2 regions of the Pseudomonas sp. ZY71 genome follow, and region 2 is predicted to be linked to the other one. Evidence: riboswitches for the same ligand, from Rfam matches in the RefSeq annotation. Region 2 holds a riboswitch; the other holds the start of a gene.
The links. Region 2 has a riboswitch for manganese ahead of VY732_RS24605 (TMEM165/GDT1 family protein). Riboswitches for the same ligand answer to the same signal wherever they lie in the genome.
Positions count from the first base shown of each region.

Region 1 (11,310 bases), 1.8 Mb from region 2:
AGACCCTGCTGGCAAAACGGGCGATCCCGTATGAGAACGTGATCGCCGAACCGGGCACCGTCGCGCAAGTGCGCATTGGCGACAAAGTCGTCGAGAGTTTCGAAGGCAGTGTGCTGCCAGCCGCCGACTTCAAGACTCGCAACGATGCGTTCACCGCGACCCTCGGCACCGCACTTAAGGAGGCTGGTTATCCGGAGAAAGCCGACCCGGCGAAAACCAACTACCCGATGGTGTTGCTCCTGCTCACCGTGCTGGTGATCTACGTGACCATGGTTTATGGCCCGATCGCGGCGTGGCTGGTCGAGCTGTTCCCGACCCGCATCCGCTACACCTCGATGTCACTGCCCTATCACATCGGCAACGGCTGGTTCGGCGGCTTCCTGCCGACGGTGGCGTTTGCCATGGTCGCCGCGACCGGGGATATCTACTACGGGCTGTGGTACCCGATCGTGATCGCGGTGATGACGGCGATACTGGGCACGTTCTTCCTGCCGGAAACCAAGGATCGCGACATTCTCAAGGACTGAACACCGTCAGCGCGCCCTCTCCATCGCGGGAGGGCGCCATTCGGCACAACCCGGCAAAAATATCGAACGCCTGCCGCACTGCCTGCCTCCAATGTTTACACCACTGGAGGTCACCCACATGAACAGCAACGATAAAACCCCGAACGCCCCGCCAACCGACACGTCCGGCAAACCGGTGAATGTGGTCGAGCGCGATCTTGAAGACCGGGACGATGACAGCGAAGCCGTGGATGAGATCATCACGCCTTCGTCCACCCGAGTGAAGGAACAGGACGCCGAGACGCTGCAGCGCAAGATCGATGAGATAGAGCGCAAAGTGGCCGATGGTAATTAGTGTTTTTTCAGGCGATCGCAACCGTCTGCTGGCTCTACCCCCTCACCCCAGCCCTCTCCCCCAAGGGGGCGAGGGGGAAAGGGAGCCGATTTGTGCGCCTTTCAAATCTTGCATTCAACTCGGTATTTCAAGTCGACGTAACTTGCGCGAGCAACGCGGTCAGTCCCCTCTCCCCCGAGAGAGGGGAAAGGGAGCCGATTTGTGCGCTTTTCAAATCTTGCGTTCAACTCGGTCTTTCAAGTCGGCGCACCACTTCGGTCAGTCACCTCTCCCCCGAGAGAGGGGAAAGGGCGCCGATTTGTGCGCTTTTCAAATCTTGCGTTCAACTCGGTATTTCAAGTCGGTGCAACTTGCGCGAGCAACGCGGTCAGTCCCCTCTCCCTCTGGGAGAGGGGAAAGGGCGCCGATTTGTGCGCTTTTCAAATCTTGCGTTCAACTCGGTATTTCAAGTCGGCGTAACTTGCGCGAGCAACGCGGTCAGTCCCCTCTCCCCCCGAGAGAGGGTTAGGGTGAGGGCTCCTCAGCGCACATTGCGATACAGCATCAGCCGCGCACTTTCATGCAGCCCCCGCGTCAGCTCCACCAGCCGCTGAAACTCCTGCGGGTGTTGCTCGGCGACGTTGTCTCGCGGTGTCGCCGAGCGCAGGTCATGCAGAGTCGGCGCGCTGCCGTCGTGTTGCATTTGCAGCAGATGATGCTGGGTCACGCCGCCAATCAACGGGAACGTGCCTTCTCGCAATACCAGCGGCACCACGCGTTCGCCTTCCGGCGCGGGCTGCTGAATGTCGCGGCCCATCGCGCCGTTGCTGAACGGGATACCGGCCATGCCTGCCACCGTCGGCAGCAAATCCACCAACCCCACCGCCTCATCGATCACCTTGGCTTTGAGCATGCCCGGCGCATGGATCAGCATTGGCACATGGTTGCTTTCCAGCCCCAATTGTTCGAAGGCCGGCGGCATGTGCGGGATCTGGCTGATGCGGGTGTTGTGGTCGCCGAAGAACACGAAAATCGTGTTGTCGTAGTAGCCGCCGGCCTTGGCCAGTTCCATCAGCTTGCCGATGTTGAAATCCAGCAGGCGCACCGCGTTGTATTGCTCGACGCTGCGCGAGCCGGCGGCTTGCACTTGTTCCAGCGACAGATGACTGACCTGGAAACCGTCGTTGTCCTTGGGAATGGTGAACGGCCGGTGGTTGCCCGAGGTTTGCACGTAGGCGAAGAACGGTCGGTCCTTGGGCAGATCGCGCAGGATGCGGTCGCTTTCCTTGAACAGATCCAGGTCAGAAATGCCCCAGACATCCACCAGCGGCGAACGCCAGTCACTCTCCTGATACAGCTTTACGCCCTCGATGCTTTGCTGGATCAGCGCATTGATATTCGCCCAGCCGGCATTGCCGCCGATCATGTAGAGTTTTTGATAGTCGGTGAACGCGTTGATCAGCGTGTGCTGGCGGGTGATCAGCGGATGGCGGGTGGCGGTCTCCTGACGGGTCACGTCCGGGACCCCGGTGATGCTCGCCCAGACGGTTTTGGCGGTCCCGGTGACCGGCACGTAGAAGTGTCGGAAGAACCAGCTCTCGGTGGCCAGTTGATCGAGGTTCGGCGTCGGGTTCAGCGGGTTGCCATAAGCGCCCACCGCACTGGTGCCCAACGATTCGAGCATGACGAACATCACGTTCGGCGCGCCGGCGACCCGGTACGGTTGCACCGCTTGCTGGCGCTCGAATGTCAGGGTTTGCGCGTCCGCTTGTTTCACGCCCAGATAACGCGCAATCAGCGGGTAATGCTGGCGCACCTGGGCTTCATCGAACTGTGCCTGCCCGGCCTTGAGCGTGTCGTAGAGGAACAGCACCGGGTTGAGGCCTACAGCGGCGATTTGCGCATTGCCGGAGAAAAACGCATCGCTCCAGCGCAGCGGCACCGGGTTTTCCAGGTTGAGATTTTCGACACGACCGAGCAACGCCAGCAGCACGGCGACCAGGCCGAAAGCGCTGCCCACGACCAGCGAGGTACGGCGGATGGCGCGAGGTTCCCGCGTCAGTGTTGCGCGCTCCAGACGCACGATTCCGTAGAACCACACGCCCAGCACCGCCAGCCAGCCGAGGGCAATCCATAGCACTGGATAGCTTTCCCGGACCATTTGCTGCGAGATCTGCGCATCCTCCAGATAACGCAGCACCGTGGCGTTGATGCGCACGCCGAGGTAGGCGTAATGGCCGAAGTCGATGATGTAGACCAGGCCGACCACGCCCAGCACCAGCAACCAGTAACCCCGCGCGACTTGGCGCAGCAACGGCAGGCGCGTCAGGTTCCAGCGTGGCAACCATGCCAGAACGGCCAGTGGCAACATCAGCAACACTGCCAGACGCAGGTCGAAACGCAGACCAATGCCGAGGGTTTCGCGCAGTTGCGGGTCGTTGGCAAATGCGCTGATGTCGAGACCGGAAAAACCCAGCACGAACACCAGCCGCAGCAGGGCCAACAGTAAAAACGCCAAACCTGCCGCGCCGACGCCGTAGCGCAGGCGCCGCGATTGCAACCAACCCATCGTAAACCTCTGTGTGGTGATCAGATTGAAGACGTCGGCACGGCCGGGACCGGCCGCAACAGGCGCCAGACTTCGCGCACGCACAGCGCGGCACCGGCCACCAGGCAGTAACCCACCAGCAGCGGATCGATCAGGTAATCCCAATAGTTTTCCGAGGCTTTGAGGCGTAGCGCGAAGGCCAGCGTGCCGAGCGCCAACATCGCTACGCCCAAGCCGTTGCGCAGCCACAACAGGGCCAATGTGCTCAGCCCGATCAGCACAATCATCGGCCGTGGATTAAAGCCCCAGCGGTACGGATCGACGTAAGTCAGGCCCATCGTTGCCGGATACAGAATCAGTGCCAATACGGTAAACAACACCAGCACCTGAACGCGCTTGACCGTTGGCGACGGCTGAACCACGCCCAGGCGCAGCAGACAGACCCAGCCCAGCAACACCAGCGTGGTGATCGCCAGATCATCGGTAAAGCTGCGCACATAGGCTGCCAGCGGCAGATCGTTGACCGGGATAAAACCGGCCAGCGCCAACAGCGGCAACAGCCACGGGCGCCATGGCCGGGTGAAGTGAAAGGCACTCAGCAGAACAAAACCGAGCAGGACAAAACTCAAATGGGCTTGCCAAAGAAACATCACAGACGCTCCGCCAGCCAGGCATCGTTGAAGCTGACATGTTTGATGAAGGTGTTATTCCACGAATACACCAAGTGATAGAGACCGTCCGAACCCCGGCTGAAATACGGATATTCGTACTCGAAATCACAGCCGCGCGGTTTGCACACGCGGTAGTCGAGATTGCTCAGAAAGCGCTGTTCCAACGGCAGGCGGCGGGCACCGCTGGAGGATCGGAAACCCTCGCCGATAATGGCTTTGTACGCCTCGGGCGAGAACGGCTGACCGAGCGGATCCGGTGACTGATCGAGTTCAATCACACTGCGCCAGTCGTTGAGATTGGCATCGGTGCCGTACAGGCTCAATTTGAAACGCCCGTCGCGCAGGTCGTTGAGCGCGACCAGCAAACCGTCGTCAGCCGTGCCTACCGCTGCCAGCGACGAGTTGGGGTTGGCCGGCTCCAGCGGATACGGTTCGCTCCAGGTCTGGCCGGCATCGTCGGTGCGGCTGGCCAACACGCGATGATGGGTGTCACCGGCATAACGCAGCATCGCCACGGCGCGGCGGCCATCCAGCGGCACGATGGTCGGCTGCAACGAGTGCTTGCCACGGCTGATGCGGAATTTGTCGATGACTGCACCGTCGGCGCTCAGGTACAGGTACTCGGCGAACTTGCCCATGAACTCGTGATACACCGGCAAGCCGATCGAGCCATCGGCATGGAACACCGGCGCCGCGCGTACCAGTGTGCTGATGTTGAAAAACGGCGAGGTGATCAACTGACGCGGCGTCGACCATTCACGGCCCATGTCGGCAGAGACCATCACGTTGATCGCACTGGTGGCCCAACCGCCTACGGACACCGAGACGTAGAACATCCACAAGCGCCCGTCCGGCGCGAGCGCGATCACCGGGTTACCGAGCTTGCGGATATAGCGCTGGGTGCCGTCGCGGGTTTGCTCGCGGGTGGCCAGCACCTGTTCGGCGCCCCACTCCGCACTTTTTGCATCAAAGCGCGCCGTGCGGATCTGCACGTCGGCAGCGCCTTCGCGCGAGCCGGCAAACCACACGGCCATCAAGTCCCCGCCAGGCAGCGCGGTGACCGAAGAGGAATGCACAAAATCATCCAGTTGCGAGGAAACGAAACGACTGCTGTACATCGGTTCCGACGCTTGCATTGCGCCATCGACCGGCGCTGTCGACAACGCAAATGGCGCCAGCACATGGGGTGGATGACTGCGCCACGCGGCCAGAAAGATCAGGCACACCGCGAGGCTGCCGAGAATGAACGTCAAGCGAAAGGACAACGCACGCATAAGGGGCTCGCGGCAAGGACAGGAGGGTTAACAATGGGCAGACGTCCTTGTCAGCGCGTCGAATCATTTGGCAATCGGCGACGGCGCCCGGTGAGCATCGACAACGGCAAGTTGTCGCGAACCTGAAAACTTTCAAACACGGCAGCAGCGATGTGAATGCACACCAGCACAAGCAGACTGTCGGCCGCCGTTTCGTGGACCGACAACGGCCAATCGGCACCCCACAAGGCGTCGATTTCTTCCATCGCCCAGCCACTGAGACCCACGGTGAACAACGCCAGCAACATCAGGATCATCACCAGCGCACCGATCGGCGAGTGGCCGAGGCGATGCTCGGGCCGCCCGGCGAGCAGTGAGCGCGCATGGGCCAGCAGGCGCGTCGGGGTCGGCCAGAAGTCCGCCCAACGGGCACTGCGCGGCCCGATAAATCCCCACACCGTGCGTACCAGCAACCAACCCATGGCGTAATAGCCGAGCCAGACATGCCAGTCGTCACCCGCTTCATTGAAGAAATAATTGGCGACGAAGACGCCCGCAATCGACAGATGAAACAGCCGCACCACGGGATCCCACAGGCGTAGGGACGCGCTCGGCATCAGCCCTTGATCTCGGTCTTGACCGCTTTACCGCTGACCGGGTCGTGGTAGATCTCGACCTTGCGCTTGTCCTTGTCGAAGCCGTAGATCTCGTAGCAGTTGCCGTCGGTGACCTTGAACTTGCTGATCTCGTAACCCTGGGCTTTCAGCTGTTCCTGAAAGGCCTTCTGGTCTTGCCATTGCGAGCGCTCGGCAGTGGTGCATTGCGGGCCGGCAATGGCCAGAGGGCTGGCGACGATCAAAGACAACAGCAGCAGTTTGCGCATGGAATCACTCTCGCTGGATGAGAAAGACCTCACTGTGCAAAAGCAACCTTAGTGAAAGCTTAGTTGGCAACGAACCGTTACATCTTTCCCGTCGGATGGCCTGCCAAGACGCTCGGCGCGGCGGCATGATGCCGTCCATCCCAACCCGTTCCGCCAACAGAGAATCACCATGCGCCTGCTTCTGGTCGAAGATGATCGTGCCCTCGGACAAGGCATTCGCGTTGCCCTGAGCAACGAGGGCTATACCCTCGACTGGTTGCAGGACGGGGTCAGTGCCTTGCATGCCCTGCGCAGTGAAAGCTTCGATCTGCTGCTGCTTGACCTCGGCCTGCCACGGCTCGACGGTCTGGCCTTGCTGCAACAACTGCGCAGCGAACAACGGGACCTGCCGGTGCTGATCCTCACCGCCCGCGATGGCACCGCCGAGCGCATCGCCGGCCTCGATGCCGGCGCCGACGACTACCTGATCAAACCGTTCGATGTCGATGAGTTGAAGGCGCGCATCCGCGCGTTGCTGCGGCGCAGTCAGGGCCGCGCGCAACCTGTGCTGGAACATGCCGGCGTGTGCCTTGATCCGGTCAGTCAACAAGTCACCTGGCACGGCAACGAGGTGGTGGTGACGCCGATGGAATATCAACTGCTGCATCAACTGCTGGCCCGGCCTGGCAAAGTCGTCACCCGCGAGCGTCTTTCGGGGGCGCTGTATGGCTGGCAGGAACGGGTCGAGAGCAACACCCTCGAAGTGCTGATCCACAACCTGCGCAAAAAACTCTCGACCGAGTTGATCCGCACCGTACGCGGCGTCGGTTACGTGGTGGCGGGCAAAGCATGATCTCGATACGTGCGCGGATTCTGGTACCGGTGCTGATCCTGGTGTTGATGGGCGATGTGCTGATCAGTTGGCTGGTATTGCGCGACAGCCATCATGAAATCGAAGAGGTCTACGACGCACAACTGGCGCAGAGCGCACGCCTGCTTCAGGGTGTGCTGGCGCAACGCGCCCCAGGCGATAACGACTGGCAGCGGCTGCATCAGGCCTTCGATGAAGCGATGAGCCGGGTCGGCGATGGCGAGGCAGCACATCCCTACGAAACCCGTCTGACCTTTCAGGTCTGGCGCAGCGACGGGCAATTGCTGATGCGCTCGGCCGAAGCACCGGAACTTACTGCGCCGCCGACCACCCTCGGTTCTCATGATCTGATGGAAAACGGCCGCGACTGGTGCGCCTTTCTGCTCAAGGACGCGCAGCAAGGGTTGTTGATCTGGGTGGGTGAACGCGATGACATTCGGCAGGATCTGATCGAGCGTATTGTTGGCCACACGTTGTGGCCGAGCGTGATCGGCGTACCAGTGCTGACGGTTCTGATCTGGCTGACGATTGGCTGGGGGCTGCAACCGTTGCGCGCCATGGCGCAGACCATTCGCGGGCGCAACACCGACAGCCTCAAGCCGCTGAACCTCAGGCCCCTGCCCCACGACCTTGAACCGATGCAAACCGCGCTCAATCGCCTGCTGCAGCAGATCGACAATCTGCTCGCCCGCGAACGCCGCTTTATCGCCGATGCCGCCCATGAATTGCGCACGCCGCTAGCGATCCTGCGCATCCATGCGCAAAACGCGCAGCTTGCCAGTACCGCGCAACAACGCGAAGAAGCGCTGGAGTTTCTGGTCAGCGCCGTAGACCGCGCGACCCGTATTGCCAGCCAGTTGCTGACCATGGCGCGCATCGAGCCGCGCCTGGCCAACCCGCAAAATAGTCCGGTGGAACTTACCGCGCTGGTGCGCGAAGAACTCGCTGAACTGGCGCCACTGGCCTGGGAAAAGGACGTCGAACTGATTCTCGACAGCGATCATCACTGCCCGGTCGAAACCGATCCTGTGGCGCTGGCCATCGCCCTGCAGAATCTGGTCACCAACGCCTTGAACTTCGCCCCGCCCGGCAGCGAAGTGCGCGTGCAGGTCCAGCCGCAGGCATCCGGCGCGGTTTACATCAGTGTCGAGGACGCTGGTCCCGGCATCGACGAAGCCGACTACGCGCGTCTGTTTGAGCGTTTCTACAGCCACGGCCACGCCAATGGCGCCGGATTGGGCCTGGCGATTGTGCAGATGATCGTCAGCAAGGTCGGCAGCACCCTGCAGCTATACAACCTGCCGCAGGGGGGCTTGTGTGCTGAATTGCGCATCAACGAGAAACCCGCGTGACGTGCTGCACCTGACGTCAGACGCAATGGTTTGGACGAAATTTTCATATCGACCTGTTAAGATCCGCAGCCTCGTTGGGGAGTAGCCTGTTTCCGAGCCTTTCGGAAGCGTTCGTATCAACATTCTCGGCAACATGCCGTGGTGCGAACACCTTTTGGTTGGTGAGACCGACGACACATCCATGCCTAAAGTCGGGCGTGTGGTTGTGTCGTTGACTCATAGCCCGACTGGAAGTGTGCCCCCGTGAATCCTGTTTCCCTCATTTTCCTCGCTCTGGCCATGTCCACGGATGCGTTCGCCGCCGCCATCGGCAAAGGCTCCAGCCTGCACAAACCACGCCTCACCGAAGCCCTGCGCACCGGTTTGATCTTCGGCGTGATCGAAGCCATCACGCCCATCATCGGCTGGTTGATCGGTCAGGCAGCGACTCGCTGGGTGGCTGAATGGGACCACTGGATCGCCTTCACCCTGCTGCTGGTTCTCGGCCTGCACATGATCTACAACGGTCTGAAACACGAAGAAGAAGAGGAAGAAAAACCCGGTTCGCACTCCTTCCTGATTCTCGCCGTTACCGCGTTTGCCACCAGCATCGATGCCCTCGCGGTCGGCGTCGGCCTGGCGTTTGTCGACGTGAACATCTGGGTCGCGGCAGCGGCGATCGGTCTGGCGACCATGACCATGGTGACTATTGGCGTGATGCTCGGCCGAGTGCTCGGTGCTGTGGTTGGCAAGCGTGCGGAAATCGTCGGGGGCGTGGTGCTGATGATTGTCGGTGCGACGATTCTGTATGAGCACCTGTCGGCCTGATTCAAGCGGAGGTCAGCGTCGCCAGCGCCAAGGCATTGCCCAGCGCTGCGCCGCTGGCGGTATTGTCGAAAATGCACCAGGTCGTGGCACCTGCAGCGGTCGCTGACAGCAAGGCGTGTGCGAGGTGTTGCAGATAAGGTGAATCGTAGGCGCTGTGGTAAATGCGCGGTGAGCCGTGCAGGCGCCAATACTGGGTTCCCGTCCAGCCGGCTGGCGAAATATCACGGCTGATGCGCGCAGGATCAACTGCTGCTTGGGTGATCCGGTGAGTCATTAATATCGGCTCGGCGCTGACCCACGATTCATGCCTTGGCTCGAGCACCACTGCGCCGGAGAAGCGCTCGCGCAATGTCGTGAAAAAGGTTTCGGCGCTGGCGGCGTCAAACGCCAGCGAAGGTGGTAACTGCACCAGCAAGCAGCCCAAGCGTTCGCCCAGACCGCCGCATTCAGCCAGAAACCTGTCCAGCGCCGCCTCGCAACCTGCCAGGCGTAACTCATGGGTGATGTGTTTGGGCATTTTCACCGAAAACCGGAAGGCCTCCGGTACGCCATCGGCCCAACGCTCATAGGTTTGCCGGCGATGCGGACGGTAGAACGAGCTGTTGATTTCCACGCCATTGAGGCGCGCGGCGTAGCGCTGCAAATGCGTGCCCTCCAGGGGAAATACCGGCCAGTGTTCGCGCCCCAGACTCCAGCCGGCACAACCGATGAAAATCAAAAGCACACCTCCGGGTTTCTCCTGCCTGATCGTTCCTACGCTCTGCGTGGGAATGCCTCAAGGGACGCTTCGCGTCCAGTGACGCGGAGCGTCACGGGCTGCATTACCACGCCGAGCGTGGGAACGATCAAATCAATCTTCCGTGTAAACCGGTTATTTTTTCCCGGGCAACACGGCGCCGAGCACCTGCTTGGCGGTTTGCACGATCACCCCGGCTTCATCCGGATCGCCCTTGAACAATGTCGTGGCGAATTTCTTCGCCTGCTCAAGCTTGATGTGCGGCGGCAAGGGCGGCACGTTCGGGTCGGTCTTGAACTCGATCACCACCGGCACTTCCGAGGCCAGTGCCTTTTCCCACGCAGCGGCGACGTCTTCTTCGCGATCGACAAAGATGCCTTTCAGGCCAATGGAAATGGCGAACAAGTGGTAAGGCACGTCCGGGATACTTTGCGACGCTTCGAACTTCGGATCGCCCTCCATCACCCGCTGCTCCCACGTGACCTGATTGAGATCCTCGTTGTTGAACACCGCGCAGATCCATTTCGGACTCGCCCACTGCCGCCAGTATTTGGCGACGGTGATCAGTTCGGCCATGTTGTTCATCTGCATCGCGCCATCGCCCACCAACGCAATGACCGAACGCTCGGGATAAGCAAACTTCGCGGCAATCGCGTAAGGCACAGCGGCGCCCATGGACGCCAGGCCACCGGACAACGAGCACTGCATGCCACGGCGGATTTTCAGGTCACGGGCGAACCAGTTGGCGCAGGAGCCGGAGTCGCTGGTGATGATGGCCTCATCGGGCAAGCGTGGCGACAGCTCATAGACCACTCGTTGCGGGTTGACCGGATCAGCCTTGGCCATGGCGCGTCTTTCGAGGGTTTTCTCCCAACTGCTGCGCCAGCCTTCGACTTTCTTGCGCCACTTGTTGGAGGTTTTCTGCTCGAGCAGTGGCAATAACGCGGCGAGGGTTTCCGCCGAGTCGCCGACCAGATTGACCTCCATCGGATAACGCAGGCTGAGCATGTCCGGCTGCAAATCGATCTGTACACCGCGCGCCTGACCTTCCTTGGGCAGAAATTCCGAGTACGGAAAACCTGAGCCGATCATCAGCAAAGTGTCGCATTCGTTCATCAGTTTGTAGCTCGGTTCGGTGCCGAGCAGGCCGATGCTGCCGGTGACCCAAGGCAGATCGTCCGGCAACGCGGCTTTGCCCAACAGGGCCTTGGCGACACCGGCGCCGAGCTTTTCGGCCACCGCGATGACTTGGTCGGTCGCCTGCAAAGCCCCGGCGCCAACCAGAATGGCGACCTTCTCGCCCGCATTCAAAACCGCGGCGGCCCGCTGCAGATCCTCGTCATAAGGCAGCACTTTGGGTTTCGTGTAAC
Region 1 covers NZ_CP144274.1:3,720,482-3,731,791, forward strand. The annotation lists gene VY732_RS16510 (MFS transporter) at 1-527, shown strand, start outside; gene VY732_RS16515 (hypothetical protein) at 646-861, shown strand; gene VY732_RS16520 (LTA synthase family protein) at 1,382-3,409, opposite strand; gene VY732_RS16525 (hypothetical protein) at 3,430-4,041, opposite strand; gene VY732_RS16530 (sialidase family protein) at 4,038-5,333, opposite strand; gene VY732_RS16535 (cytochrome b/b6 domain-containing protein) at 5,384-5,929, opposite strand; gene VY732_RS16540 (PepSY domain-containing protein) at 5,929-6,195, opposite strand; gene VY732_RS16545 (response regulator) at 6,365-7,027, shown strand; gene VY732_RS16550 (ATP-binding protein) at 7,024-8,397, shown strand; yybP-ykoY riboswitch at 8,461-8,632, shown strand; gene mntP (manganese efflux pump MntP) at 8,641-9,204, shown strand; gene VY732_RS16560 (DUF72 domain-containing protein) at 9,206-9,922, opposite strand; gene VY732_RS16565 (thiamine pyrophosphate-requiring protein) at 10,076-11,310, opposite strand, start outside.
Region 1: linked by a shared signal. The riboswitch ahead of mntP (manganese efflux pump MntP) and the one ahead of VY732_RS24605 (TMEM165/GDT1 family protein) in region 2 are both predicted to bind manganese.

Region 2 (11,310 bases):
GCCAGTGAACCGGCGGCGTTGCGTGAGCGGGTGTTGGCGAATCTGATCAATGATCCGAAGCTCAATGGGCCGGAGTGTTTGACTCCGGGCTAAAGCCTGCAGATCAAAAGCCCCTCACCCTAGCCCTCTCCCGGAGGGAGAGGGGACTGAATGGGGGATATTGAAGTAATACACCGACTTGAACGCTCTACTTTGAATCCATAATCGACTGGTTATTTCAGGTCGATGTATGACGGGAGACAACTCGGTCAGTCCCCTCTCCCTCTGGGAGAGGGTTAGGGTGAGGGGGCTCTTGGCTTTTCAGACCTTGAACTGATTGATCAACCGCCGCTGCTGCTCCGCCAGTTTGGTCAAATCGGCACTCGCCGAACTCGACTCATCCGCACCCCCCGCCACTTCATTCGCCACTTGCCCGATGTTGATCACATTGCGATTGATGTCATCGGCCACCGCGCTCTGTTCTTCCGCTGCGCTGGCAATCTGCGTGTTCATGTCGTTGATCACCGACACCGCCTGCGTAATCGTCTCCAGCGCCTCAGCCGCTTTCGCCGCGTGTTGCACGCTTTCATCAGTGCGGTTCTGACTGTCTTCCATGACCCGCACCACATCGCGAGTGCCCTGCTGCAGTTGCTGGATCATGGACTGGATCTCTTCGGTGGCTTTCTGGGTTTTCTGCGCCAGATTGCGCACCTCGTCGGCGACCACGGCAAAACCACGACCCTGCTCGCCGGCACGCGCCGCTTCAATCGCCGCGTTCAGCGCCAGCAGATTGGTCTGCTCGGCAATCCCGCGAATCGCCGTGAGGATCGCGTTGATGTTCTCGCTGTCCTTGGCCAGCGTCTGCACCACATCTACAGCCTTGCCGATTTCCAGCGCCAGCACGCCGATCGAGTTCGACGTGTCACGAACGATCTGCATGCCCTGACTCGCCGCCTGATCGGCATGGCTGGCCGCTTGTGCAGCCTGCGTCGCGTTACGCGCGACGTCCTGCGCGGTGGCGGTCATTTCCTGTACCGCCGTGGCCACCTGATCGATCTCGGCCATTTGTTTCTGGATGCCGATGTTGGTGCGAATGGCGATGTCGGCCGTGTGTTCCGAGGAATCGCTGACGCTCTGCACCGACGTGACCACCTGAGTGATCATCGCCTGCAACTTGGCGAGGAAGGTGTTGAAACCCTTGGCGATCGAGCCCAGTTCATCGCTGCGATCGCTGCTCAAGCGGCGGGTCAGATCACCTTCGCCCTGAGCGATGTCATTGAGCATCGCGACCATCTGCTTCAGCGGCCGGGCGATGCCGTGACCGACCAGCCAGATCACTAGCAGGCCGAGGCCGGCGATGAGCAGACCGACCATGGCCATACCGAAGGTGTCGGATTTACGCTGCGCATCCAGATCACCCTGCAGCTTCTGCAGATCAGCCATCACTGCATCGAGAGGCAATTGCAGCATCAATGTCCAGCGCGCGTCGGTCTGGCCGATGCCGAACGGCAGGTACAACTCGATGCGGCCCTTGTCCTTGTTGACCGAGTAAGTCACTTCGCCGCGCTTGAGATTGGCCATGTTGGCGGTCTGCTCGGCGTCGAGGATGTCGCTGACTTTTTCACCGAATTTGCTCGGGTCTTTGGTGTAGGCAACGATCCGGCCATTGCCGCCGATCAGCGCCATTTGCCCGGCGCCGCTGTAGAGCTTCTGGTTAGCAGCGAGGAGCATTTCCTGGATGAAGTTCACCGACAGGTCTGCACCGACGATGCCGTGGAAGGCACCATTGAGCATGATCGGTTCAATGAAGGAGGCGAGCATGACGATCTTGTCGCCGACCTTGTACGGCGCCGGATCGATCACGCAGGCTTTTTTGCTCTCTTTCGAGCACAGGTAGTACTCGCTGGCGCGCACGCCGGTGGACAGGGTTTTCTGGTCGTCGACGTCGACCAGTTTGTCCAGGCCGAGGGTGCCGTCGTCGTTGCGGAACCACCACGGCAGGAAGCGCCCGTTGGCCGCGTCGATGCCGATCACGCTGGTGCCGACGTAGGCCGCGTCATTGTGGTCGAGGGCGTTTTTTTCCCAGCCGATATACGTACCGAGAATTTTCGGGTTCTTTTCGACGTTTTCTTTGATCAGACTGATCAACTGCTCGCGACTGACGGTCAGGCGCGGCTGGCCATCGACGCCCGGTGTGCCGAGCAGGGCGTTGACCCGCACCAGTCCGCCGGCAATCAGCAGCGGCGCTTCGAGTTCGCGCTGGATCTGGCTGACCTGGGTTTGTGCCAGCGAAGTCAGGCGCTGTTCGATGACTTGCTCGAACTGCGCCTGGGTGCGCTGTTGCACCATCTCTTGCGTACGGGCGCCGGAAAACAGCGCGTACAGCACCAGCGCGGCCACCACGCTAAGGACGATGGCGCCGGCCAGGGCAGCGACGGAAAACTGGATCGACTTGAACTTCATGGGAGCTCCGCACGCAAGAGGACGTCTGCGCTGATGTATCGGCAGGCGGCATTGGGCCATGAGTGCGAGCAGGTGCAATTGCAAGCCGATGTCGTAAATGGATCAGTGCACGACGCAGTTGCTGCGGGCCTGGCGATCGCTGTGAATTTTTTACGACAGCTCAAGTGGGAAACGTCTGAAAGTCGCTGCAACACGTCTGTTGTATCTGGCGTCGATACAATTACCCGCCTAGGATACGCGCAGGTTTTCAGGGAGCTTTTGAATGAACAAGACATTGGTTGTAAGTGCACTGAGCGCAGCGCTGTTGCTGGCCGGTTGTCAGTCGGTCAACACCACCAGCGGCGGCGCCGTGGGTGTGGAACGCAAGCAGTACATGTTCAGCATGCTGTCCTCGCAAGAGGTCGACCAGATGTATGCCCAGTCGTATCAGAAGACTGTCGGTGAAGCCTCCAGCAAGGGTGTGCTGGACAAGACCAGTCCTGAGGCCAAGCGGGTTCAGGCGATTGCCAACCGCCTGATCGCCCAGGCGCCGAACTTCCGTCCGGATGCGGCGCAGTGGCAGTGGGAGGTCAATCTGATCAAGAGTGATGAACTCAATGCCAACTGCGGGCCTGGCGGCAAGATCATTTTCTACACCGGGCTGATCGATAGCCTGAAGCTGACCGACGATGAAATCGCCGCGGTCATGGGCCATGAAATCGCCCACGCTCTGCGCGAGCACGGTCGTGAAGCGATGTCCAAGGCCTACGGGATTGAAATGGCCAAGCAGGGCGCGGGTGCCTTGCTCGGTCTGGGTCAGGACAGTCTGGCGCTGGCCGATACTGTGGCCAACTACGGCATGACCCTGCCGAACAGCCGTGCCAACGAAAACGAAGCTGATCTGATCGGCCTGGAACTGGCTGCGCGCGCCGGGTACAACCCGAACGCCGCGATCACCTTGTGGAACAAGATGAGCAAGGCGTCGGAAGGTTCGCCGCCGGAGTTCATGAGCACTCACCCGGCTTCGACCAGCCGGATTGCCTCGTTGCAGGCGGCGATTCCGAAGGTTATGCCGCTGTACGAACAGGCGCCTAAATCCTGATGGATTTACAGGTCGGCTGACGGCCACTTCGCGAGCAGGCTCGCTCCCACATTTGGAATGCATTCCAAAGTGGGAGCGAGCCTGTCTCCGGGGGGCGTTCCGATGAAGAACGCTGACGCGGTCTATCGACTTACGCCGTCAAACCCAGCCACTGCTCTGCATCGCCTTGTACACCGCAACGATCGCCAGAATCATGAACGCCGACGCCGCGAGGCGACGGATCAAGGTCAGCGGCAATTTGTCCGCGGCAAAGTTACCCGCCAATACCACCGGCACGTTGGCAATCAACATGCCCGCCGTGGTACCGATAATCACCAGCCACAGTTCCGGATATTGCGCGGCGAGCATCACCGTCGCGACCTGGGTCTTGTCGCCCATTTCGGCGAGGAAAAACGCAATCAGCGTGGTCAGGAACGGCCCGAACTTGCGTGCGGTGCTGGTTTCATCGTCGTCCATTTTGTCCGGAACCAGCGTCCACAAAGCGGTGGCCGTAAAACTGGCGGCGAGAATCCAGTGCAGCGTCGCATTCGAGAAGAAACTGCCGAACCAGGCGCCTACCGCACCGGCTGCTGCGTGGTTGGCCAGGGTCGCAGCGACGATGCCGGCAATGATCGGCCAGGGTTTGCGAAAGCGAGCGGCGAGAATCAGCGCGAGCAGTTGCGTCTTGTCGCCGATTTCGGCCAAGGCAACGATTGCGGTGGGAACGAGTAACGAGTCCAGCATCAGGATTTCCTAAGGGGCGGGTCGACACGGCTATGACACGTACAGCCTTCCCGCCCCGGGTAAGGTGTGCGTGTCATAGGTCTTGTCAAACCCTGCGATCCGTCTGCTGCGGACGCTTGGGTCGCATACGCCATGATCTGAGGATCAAGTATGTTGACGTATGCCGGACGAGCTTGGCGCTCGTGGGAGACTACTCCCCTAGGACGGAGCGGATTCTGCCTAGGCAAATCCGATTGAGCAAGCCTCTTTTTTAAAAGAAGTTTCAGCCGCGCTTGGCCCGGTAAATCCGGAAACCATTGCCTTCAGCCTTGATCGCACACACGCCAAGATGCTCTTCGATCAGCGGTTGATACTTGAGGAAGCTGTTCGCCACCAAGCGTAGTTCGCCGCCATTTTTCAGATGTTTTGCCGCTTTTCGCAGCAAGTTCTCCGTGGCGAAATAATCGGTGTGCACGCCGACGTGAAACGGTGGATTGCTCAGAATTGCATTCAAACCCATCGGCGCAGCATCGATACCGTCACCAGTCAGCACTTCAGCTTCCAGACCGTTGGCCGCCAGCGTCAGACGGCTGCTGGCAGCAGCGAAAGCATCCACGTCCAGCAACGTCACTTGATTGTGCGGATAGCGACGTTTGACCGCAGCCCCCAACACGCCAGCGCCGCAACCGAAGTCGAGCAAATGGCCGCTCGGCAGCTTGTCCAGATGCTCCAGCAGCAGGGCGCTGCCGCGATCCAGTCGACCGTGGCTGAACACGCCCGGCAGGCTGATGACTTTCAACGGGCCTTCGGCCAGTGGCAATTCATAGGTCTGCGCCAGGCTTTCCAGGGATTTCGCTTCCGGGGCATTGGCCACGGTGACTTGCCAGAGCTGACAATGACGCGCGCTGTCGAGTTTGCGCGGCTTGCCGAACGGGTTGAGCTGCTTGGACGCGCCTTCGATGCCGCTGCGTTTTTCCCCGACCAGAAACACTTCGCGCCCGGCCAGACGTGAGGCCACAGCGTTGAGGATGTAATCGGTCAGGTCCTTGGACTTGGGCAGGAACACCACGGCGCTGTCGAATTCCCGCTCCGGGACATTCACGCCGAAATGGCTGCGGCCCTCGAAACGGGCGTCCAGCGCGGCTTGATCGCCGGCATGCCAGCACCAGCCGAATGCGTTGGGCAAGCGCCCAAGCAAATCGTCGGCGGGCAACCCGGCCAACAACAACGAACCCTGGAACAACTCGGGCTGACGAAGCAGTACTTCACTGCGCGGATCCATAACTGCTCCTCAAAAAAAGTGCCGCAGTTTATCAACTGACGACCCGCAGCGCCTTACCGCTGAAGAACGCTTGAGCGTTTTCGGTCAATTGGCCGACGATGCGTTGCCGTGCTTCGCGACTACCCCAGGCGTTGTGTGGCGTAACGATCAGGCGTGGGATGTCCGCCGCGAGCAACGGATTGCCTTGGGTCGGCGGCTCGACGCTCAACACATCAGTGGCCGCGCCGCCCAGATGCCCGGCGCGCAGAGCGTCGGCCAGTGCCTGTTCGTCGATCAGGCCGCCGCGTGCGGTGTTGACCACGAAGGAGCCGGGTTTCATCGAGGCCAGTTCGCGGGCGCCGATGAAGTGGCGAGTGTGTTCGTTGAGCGGGCAGTGCAGGGTGAGGGCGTCGATTTGTGGCAGCAGTTCATCCAGCGGCAGGCGATCCGGGCGAGCAGGGCGCCCGGGAATCTGCCCGAGCAACACGCGCATGCCAAACGCTTCGGCCAATCGCGCCACGGCGCCACCGAGTTCGCCATGACCGAGCAAACCGAGGGTTTTGCCTTCCAGCTCAACGATCGGATAGTCGAGCAGGCAGAATTGTTTCGCCTGCTGCCAGCGACCTTCGCCGACGGCTTTCTGATAATCGGCCAGACGCGTGGCGAGGTTGAGCAGCAACATGATCGTGTGCTGCGCCACCGACGGCGTGCCATAACCCTGGCAGTTGCACACGGTGATGCCCTGCGCGCGGGCGGCGGCGAGGTCAACGTTGTTGGTGCCGGTGGCAGTGATCAGAATCAGTTTCAGATCGGGGTTGGCGGCCATCGCGGCGGCGTCGATCAGGATCTTGTTGCTGATCGCCACTGTGGCACCTTGCAGGCGTTCGGCGACTTGTCCGGGCAACGTTTGGGCGAACAGCTGCAGATCGCTGAAACACTCGCGCAACGGACTGAGGTCGAGGTCGCCGAGATCCAGCGAAGGGTGATCAAGGAATACCGCGCGGCGCGTGTTCGTCATCAACTGTACCTTTTGTGCTGTGAGCGTTGGGCGTAATCTGCCGAGCCTACCAGATGAAACAAATTGATACGCTTGGCCGAAAGGAGCCCCCATGTACTGGACCGAGTTCTTGACCGTTGCACTGATCCACTTGTTGGCCGTCGCCAGCCCCGGCCCGGACTTTGCCGTTGTGGTGCGCGAGAGCGTGACCCACGGTCGCCGCGCCGGCACCTGGACCGCGCTGGGCGTGGGCACGGCGATTTTCCTCCACGTTGGTTATTCGTTGCTGGGGATCGGCCTGATCGTGTCGCAGTCGATCGTGCTGTTCAACGCCTTGAAATGGGCCGCAGCCGCTTACTTGCTGTACATCGGCTTCAAGGCGCTGCGCGCGCAACCGGCGAAAGTCGTGGCCGATGATCTGCACAAAGAGGCGGGCGTTCGCACCGCTCGCGGCGCGTTCACCTCAGGCTTCGTGACCAATGGTCTGAATCCGAAAGCCACGCTGTTCTTCCTGTCACTGTTCACCGTGGTGATCAATCCGCACACGCCACTGGCGGTGCAGGCCGGTTACGGGGTTTATCTGGCGGTCGCGACTGCGTTTTGGTTCTGTCTGGTGGCAATGCTGTTCAGTCAGCAACGTGTACGTGCCGGTTTCGCCCGCATGGGTCACTGGTTCGACCGCACCATGGGTGCGGTGCTGATCGCTCTCGGCGTGAAAATCGCGTTTACCGAGATGCATTGATCTCAGAACCGCGACTTGAACCTGTGGGAGCGAGCCTGCTCGCGAAGGCGTTGGGTCAGTCGACATTATTGGTGGCTGAAAGACCGCTTTCGCGAGCAGGCTCGCTCCCACAGGGTCTTACACAAGCTCGCTGAGCTTGCTCAGGGTATTCAGATATTCGCGGGGATTTTCCCCAAGCAAACGACGAAACATCGCGCTGAACGCCCGCGCGCTGCCGTAACCCAAATCCTGCGCCACACGCTGCACGCTGTCCCCGGCGAGCAGGCGCGGCAGGGCTTCCATCAGGCGCAGTTGCTGGCGCCAGGCGTTGAAACTCATCTGCACTTGTTGCTGAAACAGCCGTGCCAACGTGCGTGAGCTGGCGCCGACCTGCTGCGCCCAGTCTTCCAGCGTATTGGCATGATCGGGGGTGTGCAGCATTGCCAGACAGATGTTTTGCAGGCGCCGGTCAGTGGGCATCGGAATGTGCAGTGGCAGGTTTTCCAGGCTGGCAAGTTCCTCCAGCATCAGTTGCTGAATCAGCGGATTGTCGGCATGCGGCGCCCCTTGCACGGCTCGCAGGATCAGCTCGCGCAGCAGCGGCGTCACGGCCAATACGCAGCACTGATGCAGGCTGGCGGGTGACAATTCTGGCGCGATGAACAGCGAGCGCATCTGCACATCGCCGCTCATGAAAATCTCGTGCGCCACCTCGGGTGGAATCCATACCGCGCGACTCGGCGGAATCACCCACGCACCCGATTGCGTGACCACACGCATGATCCCGCTGACGGCATACAGCAGTTGCGCCTCGCGATGCAGGTGCAGCGGCTGGTGCGCGCCATCCAGATAATCCCGGGGGTAGGCGCTCACCGGGCCGTGTTCGAAGTGGCTGATTAACATGTCTGATTTGATGAGTTGCTTGGCAGGAATGCGCTTTACGGCCAACTTAGCATAAGCGCCACACAACAACGTAAAGCGTGCCGCCATGAATCAATCCCGTAATGTCATCCGCTACATCAACGCCGCCCATGTGATCGATCACATGTTCATGCTTATTTTTCCCGCCGCCGTGCTCGGCATGACTCAAGCGTTCGGTCTCGATTACGCCGCGCTGATCGGCCTGTCGCTGGGCGGCTTCATTGCCTTCGGCGCCTGTTCGCTGCCCGCTGGTTGGCTCGGCGATCACTGGAGTCGGCGGCAGATGATGCTGGTGTTTTTCTTCGGCATCGGCGTCTCGGCGATCTTTACCGGCCTGAGTAACAGTCCGACGATGCTGGTGATCGGCCTGACCCTGATCGGTATTTTCGCTGCGATCTATCACCCGGTGGGCACGGCGATGCTGGTGGCCTACGCGCAAAACCGTGGCCGTGAAATCGGCATCAACGGCATGTGGGGCAATCTTGGCGTGGCGTTTTCGGCGCTGATCACCGGTTTGCTGGTGGCGCAGTTCGGCTGGCGCTCAGCGTTCCTGTTACCGGGGGCGGTGGCGATTGTGCTGGGTTTTGGCTTCGCCTTGCAGGTGCGTGAGGAACCGATTCCGAAGCGTGCGCACACACCACTCAAAGGCGCCGCCGGCCAGCGTATCTCGATGATGATGGTGTTCGGCGTGCTGGCGTTGGCCACGGCCACCGGCGGCGTGGTGTTCAACGCCACCACCATGACCTATCCGAAGTTGTTTCAGGAACGTTTGCATGAACTGTTCGCCTCGCCGCAAACCCTCGGCGTGGTGGTCAGTCTGGCCTATGCCTTTGGTGCGGTTGCGCAGTTGAGCATCGGTCGAGTGCTGCATCGGCTCAGCCTGAAATGGCCGTTCATTGTCCTGACGCTGTGCCAGGCACCGCTGCTGTTTGCGCTGGCCTATGCCGACGGCTGGGCGGTGATCGCCCTCGGTGCGGCGTTCATGTTCGTGGTGTTCGGGCAGGTAACAGTGAACGATGCGATGGTTGCCAACTTCGTCGCCCCACAGTGGCAATCACGGGTGTTCGCCCTGCGTTACTGTTTATCGTTCGGTGCCAGTGCGACGGCGATTCCGCTGATTTCCTATGTCGAACCGCGCCATGGTTTTGTAGGCCTGTACTTGATTCTTGCGGGTTTCGGCGCGTTGACCTTCCTCGCTGCGGTGGTTTTCCCACGCACGCCTTCCGAGGAGGCAGTAGGACAAACCGCCTGATCGATGACGAAAACCGGCAAATGCTGGCGCAAAGCTAGCATTTGTACGGCTTTGCAAATCATTCCTTTGGCTGATTTGGCTGGCGTATAAGGGTTCTAGAGTACCAATCTCTACGCCAACACCGTGCAGTCAGAAAAGGGATTCTTATGTTGCAGACTCGCGTCATTCCCCCGGCCGATGGGGCCTACCAGTATCCATTGCTGATCAAGCGGCTGCTGATGTCCGGCGCCCGCTACGAGAAAACCCGCGAGATCATTTACCGCGACCAGATTCGCTACAGCTACCCGACCCTGATCGAGCGCGTGGCGCGGTTGGCCAACGTGCTGACGGCGGCCGGTGTGAAGGCCGGTGACACCGTGGCGGTGATGGACTGGGACAGCCACCGTTACCTGGAATGCATGTTTGCGATTCCGATGATTGGCGCGGTGATCCACACGATCAACGTGCGCCTGTCGCCGGAGCAGATCCTCTACACCATGAACCACGCCGAGGACCGCTTTGTGCTGGTCAACAGCGAGTTCGTCGGGTTGTATCAAGCGATCGCGCCACACCTGACCACGGTCGAGAAAACCCTGCTGCTGACCGATCTGCCGGAAAAGACCGCCGATCTGCCGAATCTGGTCGGCGAGTATGAGCAACTGCTGGCCGCCGCCAGTGTGCAGTACGACTTCCAGGACTTCGACGAAAATTCGGTCGCCACCACGTTCTACACCACTGGCACTACCGGTAACCCTAAGGGTGTGTACTTCACCCATCGGCAACTGGTGCTGCACACCATGGGCGTGTCGACGATCATGGGTTCGATCGACAGCGTGCGCCTGCTCGGCACCAACGACGTGTACATGCCGATCACCCCGATGTTCCACGTTCACGCCTGGGGTTTGCCGTACGTGGCAACCATGCTTGGCCTTAAGCAGGTTTATCCGGGGCGCTACGATCCTGAGTTTCTCGTGGAGTTGTGGCGCAAAGAGAAGGTCACCTTCTCCCACTGCGTGCCAACCATTCTGCAAATGCTGCTTAACGCCAAGGGCGCACAAGGCACCGATTTCGGCGGCTGGAAAATCGTCATTGGCGGCAGTGCGCTCAATCGCACGCTTTACGAAACCGCCAAGGCGCGGGGCATTCAGCTGACTGCCGCGTATGGCATGTCGGAAACGGGTCCGCTGGTGTCCTGTGCGCACCTCAATGACGAGTTGATGGCCGGCACCGAAGACGAACGCACCACTTACCGGATCAAGGCCGGTGTACCGGGGCCGCTGGTGGAAGCGGCGATTGTCGACGGCGAGGGTAACTTTCTCCCGGCCGATGGCGAGACCCAAGGCGAATTGGTGCTGCGTGCGCCATGGCTCACCGAGGGCTATTTCAACGAGCCGCAGAAGGGCGCCGAGCTCTGGGCCGGTGGCTGGTTGCATACCGGCGATGTCGCCACGCTCGACAGCATGGGCGTGATCGACATCCGCGACCGCATCAAGGATGTGATCAAGACCGGCGGCGAGTGGATCTCCTCGCTGGACCTCGAAGACCTGATCAGCCGTCACGTCGCGGTACGCGAAGTAGCAGTGGTGGGCATCGCCGATCCGCAGTGGGGCGAGCGTCCGTTTGCCTTGCTGGTGATCCGCGAAGGGCACGTGATCGGGGCGCGCGAGCTCAAGGAACACCTCAAGCCGTTCGTGGAATTGGGCCACCTGAGCAAGTGGGCGATTCCGAGTCAGATCGCCCTTGTTACCGAAATTCCCAAGACCAGTGTCGGCAAGCTCGACAAGAAGCGCATCCGCCTCGACATCACCGAATGGCAGGCCAACAACAGCACCTTCCTCTCGACACTTTGAGTGTCTGCTGGCGCGCCGAAAACGGCGCGCCAGACCCACCAAGCAAGCGCTTGGCTTGTGAAATCGAAAAATTAGGCCATCCTTGCCGTGCCGACATGCGTCGG
Region 2 covers NZ_CP144274.1:5,556,185-5,567,494, reverse strand. The annotation lists gene VY732_RS24620 (SOS response-associated peptidase) at 1-93, shown strand, start outside; gene VY732_RS24615 (methyl-accepting chemotaxis protein) at 301-2,442, opposite strand; gene VY732_RS24610 (M48 family metallopeptidase) at 2,705-3,523, shown strand; gene VY732_RS24605 (TMEM165/GDT1 family protein) at 3,662-4,246, opposite strand; yybP-ykoY riboswitch at 4,334-4,458, opposite strand; gene VY732_RS24600 (class I SAM-dependent methyltransferase) at 4,509-5,507, opposite strand; gene VY732_RS24595 (2-hydroxyacid dehydrogenase) at 5,539-6,504, opposite strand; gene VY732_RS24590 (LysE family translocator) at 6,596-7,225, shown strand; gene VY732_RS24585 (AraC family transcriptional regulator) at 7,343-8,107, opposite strand; gene VY732_RS24580 (MFS transporter) at 8,193-9,377, shown strand; gene VY732_RS24575 (fatty acid--CoA ligase) at 9,524-11,206, shown strand.